One region of the Rhizobium zaerense genome, then DNA from elsewhere that is predicted to be linked to it. Evidence: predicted binding sites of a transcription regulator. Region 1 holds the regulator's gene; each other region holds the start of a gene.
What was found. Region 1 encodes PhoB, which activates phosphate uptake and scavenging genes when phosphate is short. Its sites were predicted from a motif close to TGTCATNNANCTGTCAT; they were not measured.
Positions count from the first base shown of each region.

Region 2: a site for PhoB is predicted at 2,191-2,207, ahead of ACS4RR_RS06395 (YdcH family protein). Genes of this name have one in related genera too.
Region 3: a site for PhoB is predicted at 1,779-1,795, ahead of phnF (phosphonate metabolism transcriptional regulator PhnF). Genes of this name have one in related genera too.

Region 1 covers NZ_CM132690.1:4,882,379-4,886,585, forward strand. Annotated here, with positions in the region: gene ACS4RR_RS24120 (aspartate aminotransferase family protein) at 1-229, opposite strand, end outside; gene ACS4RR_RS24125 (GcrA family cell cycle regulator) at 650-1,183, shown strand; gene phoB (phosphate regulon transcriptional regulator PhoB) at 1,679-2,362, opposite strand; gene phoU (phosphate signaling complex protein PhoU) at 2,510-3,223, opposite strand; gene pstB (phosphate ABC transporter ATP-binding protein PstB) at 3,268-4,083, opposite strand; gene pstA (phosphate ABC transporter permease PstA) at 4,099-4,207, opposite strand, start outside.
Region 2 covers NZ_CM132690.1:1,341,745-1,345,951, forward strand. Annotated here, with positions in the region: gene ykgO (type B 50S ribosomal protein L36) at 5-130, opposite strand; gene ACS4RR_RS06385 (5-(carboxyamino)imidazole ribonucleotide synthase) at 295-1,371, opposite strand; gene purE (5-(carboxyamino)imidazole ribonucleotide mutase) at 1,368-1,862, opposite strand; gene ACS4RR_RS06395 (YdcH family protein) at 1,881-2,084, opposite strand; gene ACS4RR_RS06400 (YdcH family protein) at 2,312-2,485, shown strand; gene ACS4RR_RS06405 (ArsR/SmtB family transcription factor) at 2,692-2,952, opposite strand; gene ACS4RR_RS06410 (sulfite exporter TauE/SafE family protein) at 3,092-3,856, opposite strand; gene ACS4RR_RS06415 (thiamine phosphate synthase) at 3,964-4,207, shown strand, end outside.
Region 3 covers NZ_CM132690.1:326,547-330,753, reverse strand. Annotated here, with positions in the region: gene ACS4RR_RS01720 (carbon-phosphorus lyase complex subunit) at 1-619, opposite strand, end outside; gene phnH (phosphonate C-P lyase system protein PhnH) at 624-1,232, opposite strand; gene phnG (phosphonate C-P lyase system protein PhnG) at 1,232-1,708, opposite strand; gene phnF (phosphonate metabolism transcriptional regulator PhnF) at 1,826-2,563, shown strand; gene ACS4RR_RS01700 (2,3-bisphosphoglycerate-dependent phosphoglycerate mutase) at 2,708-3,343, opposite strand; gene dapB (4-hydroxy-tetrahydrodipicolinate reductase) at 3,365-4,189, opposite strand; gene ACS4RR_RS01690 (ABC transporter ATP-binding protein) at 4,205-4,207, opposite strand, start outside.

The sequences.
Region 1 (4,207 bases):
CCTGGCCGGGGATCTCATAGATGTTCGACAGGTGCCAAACCTTGTCGGCCTGCTCCTTCAGCGCGCCGACAACATGCGGATTGCTGTGGCCGACGGAGGTGACGGCGACGCCGGCGCCGAAATCGAGATATCGCTCGCCAGTTTCGGTGATCAGCCATACGCCCTCGCCTCGCTCGAACCGCAGCGGGGCACGAGAATAGGTGTCATAAAGCGGCGCGGCTTCAGCCATGGCGCGATCTCCATCAAAGTTGCCGGGCAATGACTCCGGCTAAGGAAACCAGGCCCGAAAAATCAAAAATGCCGCCTTGCGGCGGCGAGTGGCACTATTTCCTTTTCGCGCTGCAATGTCAACAAAACGGCGCCCTTAGCGTATGCAGCAAGAGTGTACAGCGGCATTTCCAGTCATCAACAGGCATTATTGCAGAAATGACACGCAGGGGCAGCAAGTTGGGGAAAACTACGAATTCGATTCATCCGGATTCATGCGACTCTTGTCACGGAGTCAGGCTCACACTAGGTTAAAGATCAATTACTAGACTGCATGCGGCGGAACTAGTCACCAAAATTGATCAAGCGTTTCTTGTTTCGGAGCTCCCGGGACAACGGTGAGGGATTCTGCCATCACCAACGCAGAAGGTGGAGACAGGGCATGAACTGGACAGACGAGCGGGTCGAGAAACTCAAGAAACTTTGGGCCGAAGGACTGAGCGCCAGCCAGATCGCTGCGCAGCTTGGCGGGGTCAGCAGAAACGCGGTCATCGGCAAAGTGCACCGGCTGTGCCTTCCCGGCCGTGCCAAGGCCGGCGGCACCAACACCGCGGCGCGAACGCCGAAGCGCAATACCTCGGCGCCGCGCGCGCCGAACTACGCCTCACGGGTCACCACCCGCACCGTTACCCGCCAGCAGGGCGCGACCATGCTGAAGGAAGAGATCGAGATCGAAACGATCGAGGAAATGGAATACGTGCCGAGAGGCAATGTGGTCGTGCCGATTTCGCGACGCCTCGGCCTGACGGAGCTGACCGAACGCACCTGCAAGTGGCCGGTCGGCGATCCGCTGAAGGACGACTTCCATTTCTGCGGCTGCGAATCCCCCGACAATTCGCCTTATTGCGGCTATCACCAGAAGCTTGCCTACCAGCCGGTCAACGAACGCCGCCGGGCGGCAGCCCGGGCCAGCTGAGCGGGTGATCATTGCTAGAATGACGAAACGGGCCAAGTGGCCCGTTTTTTTGTAATTGGATGGAAGCTGTCGGGCGTTCAGTTCGTTGAGAACGCCGACTTGCCCTTATCCGGCTGCCGCCACCAACCAGGGTCGCGCCATGGGTCTCGACCCTTCCTCCGGTTCTCAAAGGGGCGAAGGGACATGCCGCAACATCTCGATTCCCTCTTCTCCCCTCGGGGAGAAGGTGCCCGTAGGGCGGATGAGGGGGGCCGGGGAAGCCGGTCTTTCTTATAACACCATGAGGGCTTCGACCGCGTTGGCGTCGTTTCGACCGTGTTCGGGGCGCAGCCGTTCGGCATGTGGGATAGGTTATCACGGAAAGAGTGTGCCGTGTGGCCCCCTCATCCGCCTGCCGGCACCTTCTCCCCGAGGGGAGAAGAGATTGTGCCGCAACCTTCTCCGTCCCCACCAACCTTTCGCAGGGCACGTCCCCCTCACCCAGAACGAAAGCCCTCAGGCTTCCATCGAATAGCCGGCGCCGCGGACGGTGCGGATGACGTCTTGCATGTTGGAGAAATTCAGCGCCTTGCGCAGGCGGCCGACATGGACGTCGACGGTGCGCTCGTCGACATAGATATCGTGGCCCCAGACGCCATCCAACAGCTGCGAGCGGGAGAAGACCCGGCCCGGCGACGACATCAGGAATTCCAGCAGGCGGAATTCGGTGGGGCCGAGGCGGACTTCACGGGTCTTGCGATGGACGCGATGAGTTTCGCGGTCGAGCTCGATGTCACCGCATTTCAGCACCGTCGACAGCACCTCGGGACGGGCGCGGCGCAGCATCGCCTTGACGCGGGCAACGAGTTCGGGAGTCGAGAAGGGCTTGACGACATAATCGTCGGCGCCCGTCGACAATCCGCGGACACGCTCGCTCTCTTCGCCGCGCGCCGTCAGCATGATAATCGGCAGGCGCTCGGTTTCCGGCCGCATGCGCAGCCGCCGGCAAAGCTCGATGCCGGAGACCCCGGGCAGCATCCAATCGAGGATAAGAAGATCTGGCGTGCGCTCCTGAAGCCGCATTTCGGCTTCGTCGCCACGAAGGATGGTATCGACCTCGAAGCCTTCCGCTTCGAGATTGTAGCGAAGAAGCACGCTGAGGGCTTCCTCGTCTTCAACAACTGCAACTCTCGGGATCATGCGTATCGGTCTCCTCGCGCATGATCCTTAAACCGGGGGTGATTTAAGCAATGCATCCTGCGCAAACTCAGAAATTGGCTGCGACCTCTTTGCGCGCCCGGACGGGCGCGCACGCAATTGACTGGTCCGGGCGCCTGGCCCGGACGGTTATTCCGTGACCGCGCCGACGGTGTTGGCGCTGTCGTCCTTCGGACGGTCGCCTTCCGGCTGCGCGCCTGTCGTCATGTAAAAGATCGTTTCGGCGATGTTGGTGGCGTGGTCGCCGATGCGCTCGATGTTCTTGGCGCAGAAGAGAAGATGCGTGCAACTGGTGATGTTGCGCGGATCTTCCATCATGTAGGTCAGGAGCTCGCGGAACAGCGAGGTGTACATCGCGTCGATCTCGTTGTCGCGTTCGCGGATCGCATTCGCCTTGTCGGCGGAACGATTGGTGTAGACGTCGAGCACTTCCTTGAGCTGGACGAGCGCCAGCTCGGACAGATGCTCGAGGCCGCGGGCGAGCTTGCGGGGAACGCCGGTGCTTTGGACGGCGATGACGCGCTTGGCAGTGTTCTTGCCGAGGTCGCCGACGCGTTCGAGATCGGCGGCGATGCGGATCGAACCCATGATTTCGCGCAGGTCCGCAGCCATCGGCTGACGGCGGGCAATGGTGACGATCGCCTTGTCGCCGATTTCGCGTTCGGCGTGATCGAGGATCACGTCGTCGGAGATGACCTTCTGCGCCAGCGCGGTATCGCCATTGACGAGCGCCCGGACGGATTCGGCGACCATCTGCTCGGCCAGACCGCCCATTTCGGAAATCCGCCTGGACAGGAACTTCAGATCATCATCATAAGCAGAATAAATATGTGTCGATGCCATGGGGCTTTATCCTCGAATAACGGGAAGGCTTGGTGTCGCCAAAATCAGCCGAAACGACCCATGATGTAGTCCTGGGTGCGCGGGTCGTCGGGATTGGTGAACATCTTGTCGGTGTCGTTTTCCTCGACAAGATTGCCAAGGTGGAACATGGCGGTGCGCTGCGAGACACGCGCGGCCTGCTGCATGGAGTGGGTGACGATGACGATCGTGTAGTTCTCGCGCAACTCGTGGATCAGTTCCTCGACCTTGGCGGTGGCGATCGGGTCGAGCGCCGAGCAGGGCTCGTCCATGAGGATGACCTCAGGGCTGACGGCAACGGCACGGGCAATGCAGAGGCGCTGCTGCTGACCGCCGGACAGGCCGGTGCCGGATTCATGCACGCGGTCCTTGACTTCGTTCCAGAGACCGGCGCGCTGCAGGCTGGTCTCGACGATCTGGTCGAGGTCGGCCTTCGACTTGGCAAGGCCATGGATGCGCGGGCCGTAGGAGACGTTTTCGTAGATCGTCTTCGGGAACGGGTTCGGCTTCTGGAAGACCATGCCGACGCGGGCGCGAAGTTCGACGACGTCGATATCGGGATCATAGATATCGTCGGTATCAAGCGTGATCTTGCCGGTGACGCGGCAGCCGTCGATCGTGTCGTTCATGCGGTTGAGGCACCGCAGGAAGGTTGACTTGCCGCAGCCGGACGGGCCGATCAGGGCGGTTACGGTGTTTTCGCGGACGTTCAGGTTCACATCGAAAAGCGCGCGCTTCTCGCCATAGTAAACCGAGACTTCCTTTCCGATCATCTTATACGGGACGTTGCTCATCTTGCGATCCAGCGCCTTTTCAACTGCAGCTTCCGTCAACATGTTCATGATGTTTAACTCCGTTTACCAGCGGCGCTCGAAGCGACGACGCAAGAGGATGGCGCCCATGTTCATGACGATCAGGAACAGGAGCAGGACGATGATGGCACCCGAAGTACGCTCAACGAAGGCA
Region 2 (4,207 bases), 1.4 Mb from region 1:
GAAATCAGCCCTGACGAGCCTTGAAGCGCGGGTTCAGCTTGTTGATGATGTAGATGCGGCCCTTACGGCGAACCAGACGGTTGTCACGGTGACGAGCCTTGAGCGACTTGAGCGAATTCTTGATCTTCATTTTTCTGATCCGCGATCTCTATGGGGGAATTCACATTCGCCCGTATCTTTAACAATCAAAAGCGCGCCATCGGGCGCGCTGTTTAGGTGGGGGAGCAGATACCCCGTCACCTTTTCCGTGTCAACCACATGAAGGTGTTTTTCCCAAGGCACGGGGGTGTTTTCTCAGGCCAAAACCGGCGATTTCGGCGTCAAGGTGGTGACATGGCCCATCTTGCGGCCGGGGCGCCACTCGGTCTTGCCATAGAGATGAACCAGCGTATCGGGGCGCCGCAGCCAGTCGGGAACGGCCAGGATATCATCGCCGATCAGGTTCTGCATGATGCAGTCGGAATGGCGTTCAGAACCGCCAAGCGGCAGGCCGGCGACGGCGCGGATATGCTGCTCGAACTGGCTGACGACGCAGGCCGCTTCCGTCCAGTGACCTGAGTTGTGGACACGCGGCGCCATCTCGTTGGCGATCAGGCCACCATCGGCAAGCACGAAGAATTCGATACCGATGACGCCGACATAGTTCAACGCGGCAAGGATCTTTTCGGCCGATTGGCGCGCGGCGTCCGCCGTCGATGCAGAGATCGCGGCTGGAACCGTCGAGGTGTGAAGGATACCGTCGCGGTGCACATTCTCGGCGGGATCGAAGCAGACGACCGTCCCGTCGGTGGCGCGCGCGGCGATGATCGAGACCTCGCGCTCGAAAGCGACGAAGCTTTCGAGGATGAGCGGTACGCCGCCGAGTGCGGCATAGGCGCCATCCGGGCTGTCGGCCGCCGAGCGAAAAACCTTCTGGCCCTTGCCGTCATAACCGAGGCGGCGGGTCTTCAGCACGCCCTGGCCGCCGAAATCCTCAAGTGCCGTCTCAAGATCGGCCTGGCTGTCGATCGTGTGGAAGCGGGCGGTTGATATGCCGCAGTCATTGAGAAAGCGCTTTTCGACGAGGCGGTCCTGGGCGGCTTCCAGCGCCTTCGGCGGCGGAAAGACGGAGACATTCGCCGAGAGCCTTTCGGCGGCTGCGACGGGCACGTTCTCGAATTCGTAAGTGACGACATCGCAAATATCAGCAAGTTCGGCCAGTGCCGCCGGATCGTCGTAGGCGGCGGTAATCTGCCGGTTGGCGAGCTGGGCGGCCGGGCAGTCCGCCTGCGGCTCGAGAATGACCGTACGAAAATTCAACCGGGCGGCGGCAATGGCCAGCATGCGGCCAAGCTGGCCGCCGCCGATAATGCCGATCGTTCTTGCCGTCATAGGTTGTCCATCGGGTATTCGGCGACGGCAGCACTCTGGCGCTCGCGCCATTCGTCGAGCCGGTCGGCGATTTCTTCGTCGGAAAGGGCAAGTACGGCAGCGGCGAGAAGCGCGGCGTTGACCGCGCCGGCCTTGCCGATGGCAAGCGTGCCCACGGGAATACCGGCCGGCATCTGCACGATGGAAAGAAGACTGTCCTGGCCGGACAGGGCTTTCGACTGGACCGGCACGCCGAAAACCGGCAGCGGTGTCATCGCGGCGGTCATGCCCGGCAAGTGGGCGGCGCCGCCGGCGCCGGCGATGATGACCTTGAAGCCCTCCGCGCGTGCGCCTTTGGCGAAATTGACCAGCCGGTCCACTGTGCGGTGCGCCGAAATAATGCGCGCGTCATAGGGAATTTCCAGCGCCTCCAGCGTGTCGGCGGCGTTTTTCATGGTCTCCCAGTCGGACTGGCTGCCCATGATGATGGCGACGGGTGGTCTGTCTGTCATCGATGCTGCTATTCCCTCTCAGGCGATAATGTCAGGGATGATCTGATCTTCCAGCTTGGAGAGCCTGTCCTTGATGACAAGTTTTTTCTTTTTCATTCGCTGGATTCGCAGAGCATCGCATCCGGTCTGGATCATGGCGTTGATCGCGGCATCGAAATCCTCGTGCTCCTGACGCAGGCGCGCCACTATGAGCCTGATTTCCGCCTGTTCCTGATCGGCCATATGCATTCCCCGTTACCGTCCCTGGACCTTGTCCGATCTGGCGATGATTTCCGCAAGCTCCTATCACCAAATACGGGTAACGGCTAGTTAGTCTTGATCATGAAATTGCCATCCAGTCTTCATCTTTTGGCCTTCGACAAGCCTTCAAAAATATGTCACAGTCCGGCCGTTGACACCTTGATCCCCGACGATGTTGGCCGGGGAGGGTAAGAGGAAGGAAGGGTCATATGACTGTTCAAGCTCATCTTGAGTCACTCCAGAAAAAGCATGTCGCTCTCGAGGAGGAGTTGCACGCGCTCAGAACATCTCCCTCTATTTCCGATACGGAACTTGCCGAATGCAAGCGCCGCAAGCTGCGCATCAAGGACGAGATTCAGCGTCTTAAATCATCCGTCCACTAATCTTCCCAAGGGTCGCCGGGCGATCATCTTGCGCAACAAGGTAAATCCATCCATTCCGCCAAGAATTAGCAAGAACCGGTGATTTGACACCATATTTGCGCCAGTCCGATGCATCCGGCATCGTGGCTGGCGCTTTTGGGTCCGCCACGTCTGGCATCGCATTCTTATGATGCACATCGTATCCCCAGATCTTATGGGAACCTGCATCAGGCCCAGAACTGATCCAGCCATAAATTGAGCTTGTCGAAGCCGCGGTTGTTGACCGTATAGATGCGTTTGGTGCCTTCCGAGGTCACGGAGACCAGATTGCTGTCGAGAAGCGCCTTCAGGTGCTGTGAAACAGCTGGACGGCTGATCGGCAGGCCTTCGGCGAGCTCGTTGACCGTCCGTGGCGCGCGACGCAATTCCTCCAGCAGAAACCGCCGGTTCGGATCGGCAATTGCAGAGAAAGGGTCCGTGTTCGACATGGCGGGAACGCTACGTCAAACCGGCCGCGCCAGCAAGGAAATTGTGCATTGCAGCGTGCCGCGCTTTAGGTCTTTGTTTTTACGCATGTCGTTAGCGTAAAACCGCCGCACAGTCTTGCGCGACATGCTTTAGCGGTTTCTACCAGCCAAGGCCCTCGCGCACGATCAGGAAGGCGGCGATCAGCGCCATCGCATACATGAAGGGATAGAAGATCTGTGGCTTCATGCGGCGCACGCACCAGGCGCCGGCAATGGTGGCGAGCGGGGCAAAGGGCAGAAGCGTCGCGGAGGTCGCAAGATTCTGGTTGTCGAGTTGGCCGAGCGCAAAATAGGGGATCAGCTTGATGGCGTTGAGGATCGCGAAGAAGCGCACGCTGGTGCCGGTATATTCGCGTGGCTGCAATTTGAGCGGCAGGGCATAGATCTGGAAGGGCGCACCGCCGGCATGAGCAACGAAGCTGCCGTAACCGGAAAATGTCCCCCAGAGGCTGGCGGCCACCGGTCGCTGGCCGCGCGGCGGGATCACCTTGCCGGCGCCCGGGCCGAAATTGTTCCAGAAATAGCGCAGGCAGAACAGGATGGTCACCGCGCCGATGACGATGCGCAACATGTTGCCCGGAACCAGCGCCGAGGTCGCCCAGCCCAGCGCAATGCCGAAGACGGCGCCCGGCAGCATGATCTTCAGCGTCGCCCAGTCGCCATGCTTGCGCCAGATGACGAGCGAGATCATGTCCATGAAGACCAGGATCGGCAGCAGGATGGCGGCCGCCTCAACCGGCGAGACGACGAGGGCAAGGAAGGGCAAGCCGATCAGCGACAAAGCGTCGCCCATGCCGCCTTTTGCGAGGCCTACCAGCAGAACGGCGGGCACGGCGGCGTAGTAGAATGACAAATCCTGCGGCATGCTTTCGACGTCCTCCTCTTGCAAGCCTCGTCTAACGGAACTACTCACACAAAACGAGTGCGGATCCCTCATTTCGAAGGGGAATTCGCAGGAAACGGAAAGACCTCATGACCGAACCGGAAAACCGCTGCCGCCTTGTGCTCATCGTACCTGATATCGCTGATGCCGATGAACAGGCAAAGGTCGTCGCCGACGCGCTGAAGGGCGGCGATGTCGCTTCGGTGATCGTGCCGCAATATGGGCTTGACGACGGCAGCTTCCAGAAACATGCCGAAAAGCTGGTGCCATTGATTCAGGATGCTGGAGCAGCCGCGCTGATTGCAGGCGACAGCCGTGTCGCAGGCCGCGCGA
Region 3 (4,207 bases), 380 kb from region 1:
GCAGGAAGCCCTCGTCGCCGCGGGCAAGCGCCTGCAGGCGGAGATCCCGGGTCATCGGGAATTCCATCGGTTCGCGGGTCAGGTCGCCGATCTCGTGATCTTCCGGCATGTCGCCGTCGGCCTCGATCAGGCCTTCCTCGCCGAGGATCTCGGAGACGCGCATGACACGGCCGGTCTCGGCCGCGCGCTGAGCGGGCGTCTCCACCGCCTCGTCCGAAAGCAGCGAGGGATCGAGCAGCCGATGGGTATAGTCGAAGGTGGCCCCAAGAAGCTGGCCGCCCGGCAGATCCTTGTAGGTCGCCGAGATGCGGCGTTCGATCGTCATATCAGCCGTGTCGAGCGGCCTGGAATAGCCGAAACGTGGCAGCGTCGTGCGGTAAGCGCGCAGCAGAAAGATCGCCTCGATCAGGTCACCGCGCGATTGGCGAATGGCGAGGGCTGCGAGTGTGCGGTCGAAAAGCGAAGCCTCGGCCATGACGCGGTCGATGGCGAGCGCCAGCTGCGCCACGATCTGTTCGATGCCGATCGCCGGCAGCGAACGGTCGCCGCGGCGGCGGTCGGCGAGCAGGCGGTGGGCATTGGCGATGGCGGTCTCGCCACCCTTGACGGCAACATACATGAGCTCAGATCTCCGTTGCTGTGATCTTGGTGGTGCGCGGCAGGCAGAGGAAACGCTTGCCCGCGGTCAGCACGATGTCGACGCCGCGCGGAAAGAGCGCGCGGTTCTCGGTCCAGAGCCGCAGGAAGGTCTCCGGCAGGCCGATCGGCGCGATCTCCGTCATGCTCTGGATGCCGGGACCCATCAGCGCCAGCCTGCGGCCACCCTCGAGATTGGCGAGTTCGATGATGAGGGTCGTCGAGCGGTCGGGATATTCCTGCGTGCCTGATGCAAAGAGGCCGAAGGAGGAAAGCGCGGTGCCGGCCTCGGTGAAGGCAAAGCGCGCCTCGGCTTTTTCGGTGGTCAACGGTGCGCCGGTATGGAAGCCGAGCCACTCCGGCACGGCGGATCTCGCCAGTCCCTGGGAAAGCCAGACTGATGTGTCGTGGTCGCAAAGCGTCAGCGCGATCGTGCCGGCGGCGATGCCGAGCGGTGCCGGCGGAGCGACATCCGGCTGAGCGGTCTGGATCGTGCCGGGGCGGGCCATGCCGTCCATCAGCATCTTGAAGACGCTTTGGGCATGGAAGACCGGCTCGGCAAAGCCGCCGGTCAAAGCTTCTGTCTTCAGGCCCATCAGTTGTCTCCCCGCACCATGGTGAAGAAATCGACGCGGGTTGCCGCCGTCTCGTCCGCCTTGCGGCGTTCGGCATCGGCGATCCGCTCTGTGATCGGTAAAAGCAGGGCCTGTTCGACGAAGTCCTTCGTCGCCTCCTCCTGCCAGAGCGCGTCGAAGATCGCGGCAAGCCTGGCCTTCTCGCGGTCGGTGCCGAGCGCCTGGGCATGGCCGACCGAGCCGGAGCCAAGCCGGACGGTCGCTCGCGTCACAGTCACTTCTCCCAGGTTGAAAGGAGCGCCGCCGCCGCCGATGCGTCCGCGCACCATCACCAGCCCGGTTTCCGGTCCGCGCACCGGATGGGCCACAGGCTTTTCCGGCAGCGCATCGAAGACCGCCTGGAGTTCGCTGCGCTCCGCGCGCGCCAGCAGATCGGCGGCGCGTTTGCGCCCGGATGCCGTCTGTGACGCAGCGTCTGTCCTGTCCGCTGATATCATCGCCGCTTCCCTTAAAATGTCTATTGATATAGACAACCATACAAGATATACTTAGCTCTAAATCGATGTCGTGACAAGCGTGTGACATCTAGAGTTAAATGGACGAGCAGGGGCGGAATGGCGGGATTGAAGCAGGTGCAAAGGCAAACCGGCGTGGCGCTCTGGCGCCAGATCGCCGATCGGATTCGGGAGGCGATCAGCACGGGAGCCTATGACGAAACGGGAATGGTGCCGCCGGAAACCATGCTGGCGCTGCAATTCGGCGTCAACCGGCATACGGTGCGCAGCGCGCTGGCGGCATTGGCGCAGGAGGGTATCGTCCGTGCAGTACAAGGTCGCGGCACGCTGATTGAGCGCAAGGAGCGGCTGAATTTCCCGATCACGCGGCGCACGCGCTTCACCGCCGGCATTGGCGATCAGGCGCGTGAAATGCGGGGCCTTCTGCTCGATGAGGCGAAGGAAGAAGCGAGTGCCGAGATTGCCCGCTGGCTGGGCCTGAAGCCGGGAGAAGAGGTGATCCGCCTGGAAACATTGCGTCAGGCGGACAAGCGGCCGGTTTCAAGGGCGACGAGCTGGTTTCCCGCCAAGCGCTTTGCCGGTATCGGTGAGGCCTACCGGACGGGAGAATCGATTACCAAGGCTTTCGCTGAACTCGGCCTGCCGGATTATGTCCGGGCGACGACCGAAGTGACGGCCGCCCATGCGAGTGCGGCCGACATGGCCGACCTCGAACTCACCCCCGGCGCGATCCTGCTGATCGCCAAGGCGATGAATACCGATCTTGAGGGTGTGCCGGTGCAATATTCGATCAGCCGCTTCGCGGCCGACCGGGTACAGTTCACCATCGAGAATTGAGCGCCTTTCCCCGCCTAGAGCAATTCCAGCAAAAGTGCGTAGCGGTTTTGCGTCCGGAATTGCGTGAAAACAAAGAGATAGAGCATCTCCGTGATTCGTAGAAAAACGGAAATGGTCTAAGAAGCGGGGAAAGATCAGCCAAGATTAATGCGCGCCCGACATGTCGCCGAGCACTTCCTTGGAAGCGACGGTGGAATCCGCCTTCAGCTTGTAGACCATCGGCACGCCGGTCGCGAGGTTGAGGGCGAGCACGCCTTCGCGGGTGAGCTTGTCGAGCACCATCACCAGCGAGCGCAGCGAATTGCCGTGCGCGGCAACCAGCACCTTCTCGCCTCTGAGCACGCGCGGCAGAATTTCGGTGAGGTAGTAGGGCCAGACGCGGGCGCCGGTGTCGCGCAGGCTTTCACCGCCGGGCGGCGGCACGTCATAGGAGCGGCGCCAGATATGCACCTGTTCCTCGCCCCATTTGGCGCGCGCATCATCCTTGTTGAGGCCGGAGAGATCGCCGTAATCGCGCTCGTTCAGCGCCTGGTCGCGGATCGTCAGGAGATCGGGCTGGCCGACCTTGTCGAGGATGAGCTTCAGCGTGTGCTGCGCGCGCACCAGCACGGAGGTGTAGGCGACGTCGAATTTGATGCCGTATTCGGCGAGCGCCGCCCCGCCGGCATTGGCTTCCTGGATGCCGAGCTCGGTCAGATCGGGATCCTTCCAGCCGGTGAAGAGATTCTTCAGGTTCCAGTCACTCTGGCCGTGGCGAACGAGGACGAGGGTACCGCTCATGAATATGCCTCCGTAGTATCGTTATGAGGAAGAAAGCCCGAGCACGTCGAGCATGGAATAGAGACCCGGCTTCTTGTCGCGCGCCCAGAGCGCCGCCTTGATGGCGCCGCGCGCAAAGATCGAGCGGTCGGCCGCACTGTGCGACAGGGTGACGATTTCACCTTCGCCGGCGAAAAGCACGGAATGCTCGCCGATGACCGAGCCGCCGCGCAGCGTCGCAAAGCCGATCGTGCCCGCTTCGCGGGCGCCGGTATGGCCGTCGCGCACCCGGACCGATTTCGCGGCAAGATCGATGCCGCGCCCCTTTGCCGCAGCCTCGCCGAAAAGAAGGGCGGTGCCGGACGGCGCATCTACCTTGTGCTTGTGGTGCATTTCCAGGATCTCGATGTCCCAATCATCAGGATCGAGCGCACGTGCTGCCTGCTCTGCGAGCACGCTGAGCAGATTGACCCCGAGGCTCATATTGCCCGACTTGACGATGCGGGCATGGCGGGCGGCGGCGGCGGTCCTCGCATTGTCGTCGTCCGAACAGCCCGTCGTGCCGATGACATGGACGATGCGGGCCTGCGCGGCGAGGCCTGCGAATTCCACTGTTGCAGCAGGCGAGGTAAAGTCGAGCACGCCTTCGGCGTCGAGAAAAGCGTTGAGCGGATCGTCGCCGATGATGACCCCTGTCGGGCCGAGACCGGCGATCTCGCCGGCATCCTTGCCGACGAAGGGCGAGCCGGCACGCTCGACCGCGGCATGCAGCGTGACACCTTCGATGGAATGGATGAGCCGGATCAGCGTTTGACCCATGCGTCCGGCTGCGCCAACCACCACCAGTTTCATCGCAGCATCGCTCATATCAGTCTCACCAGGTCA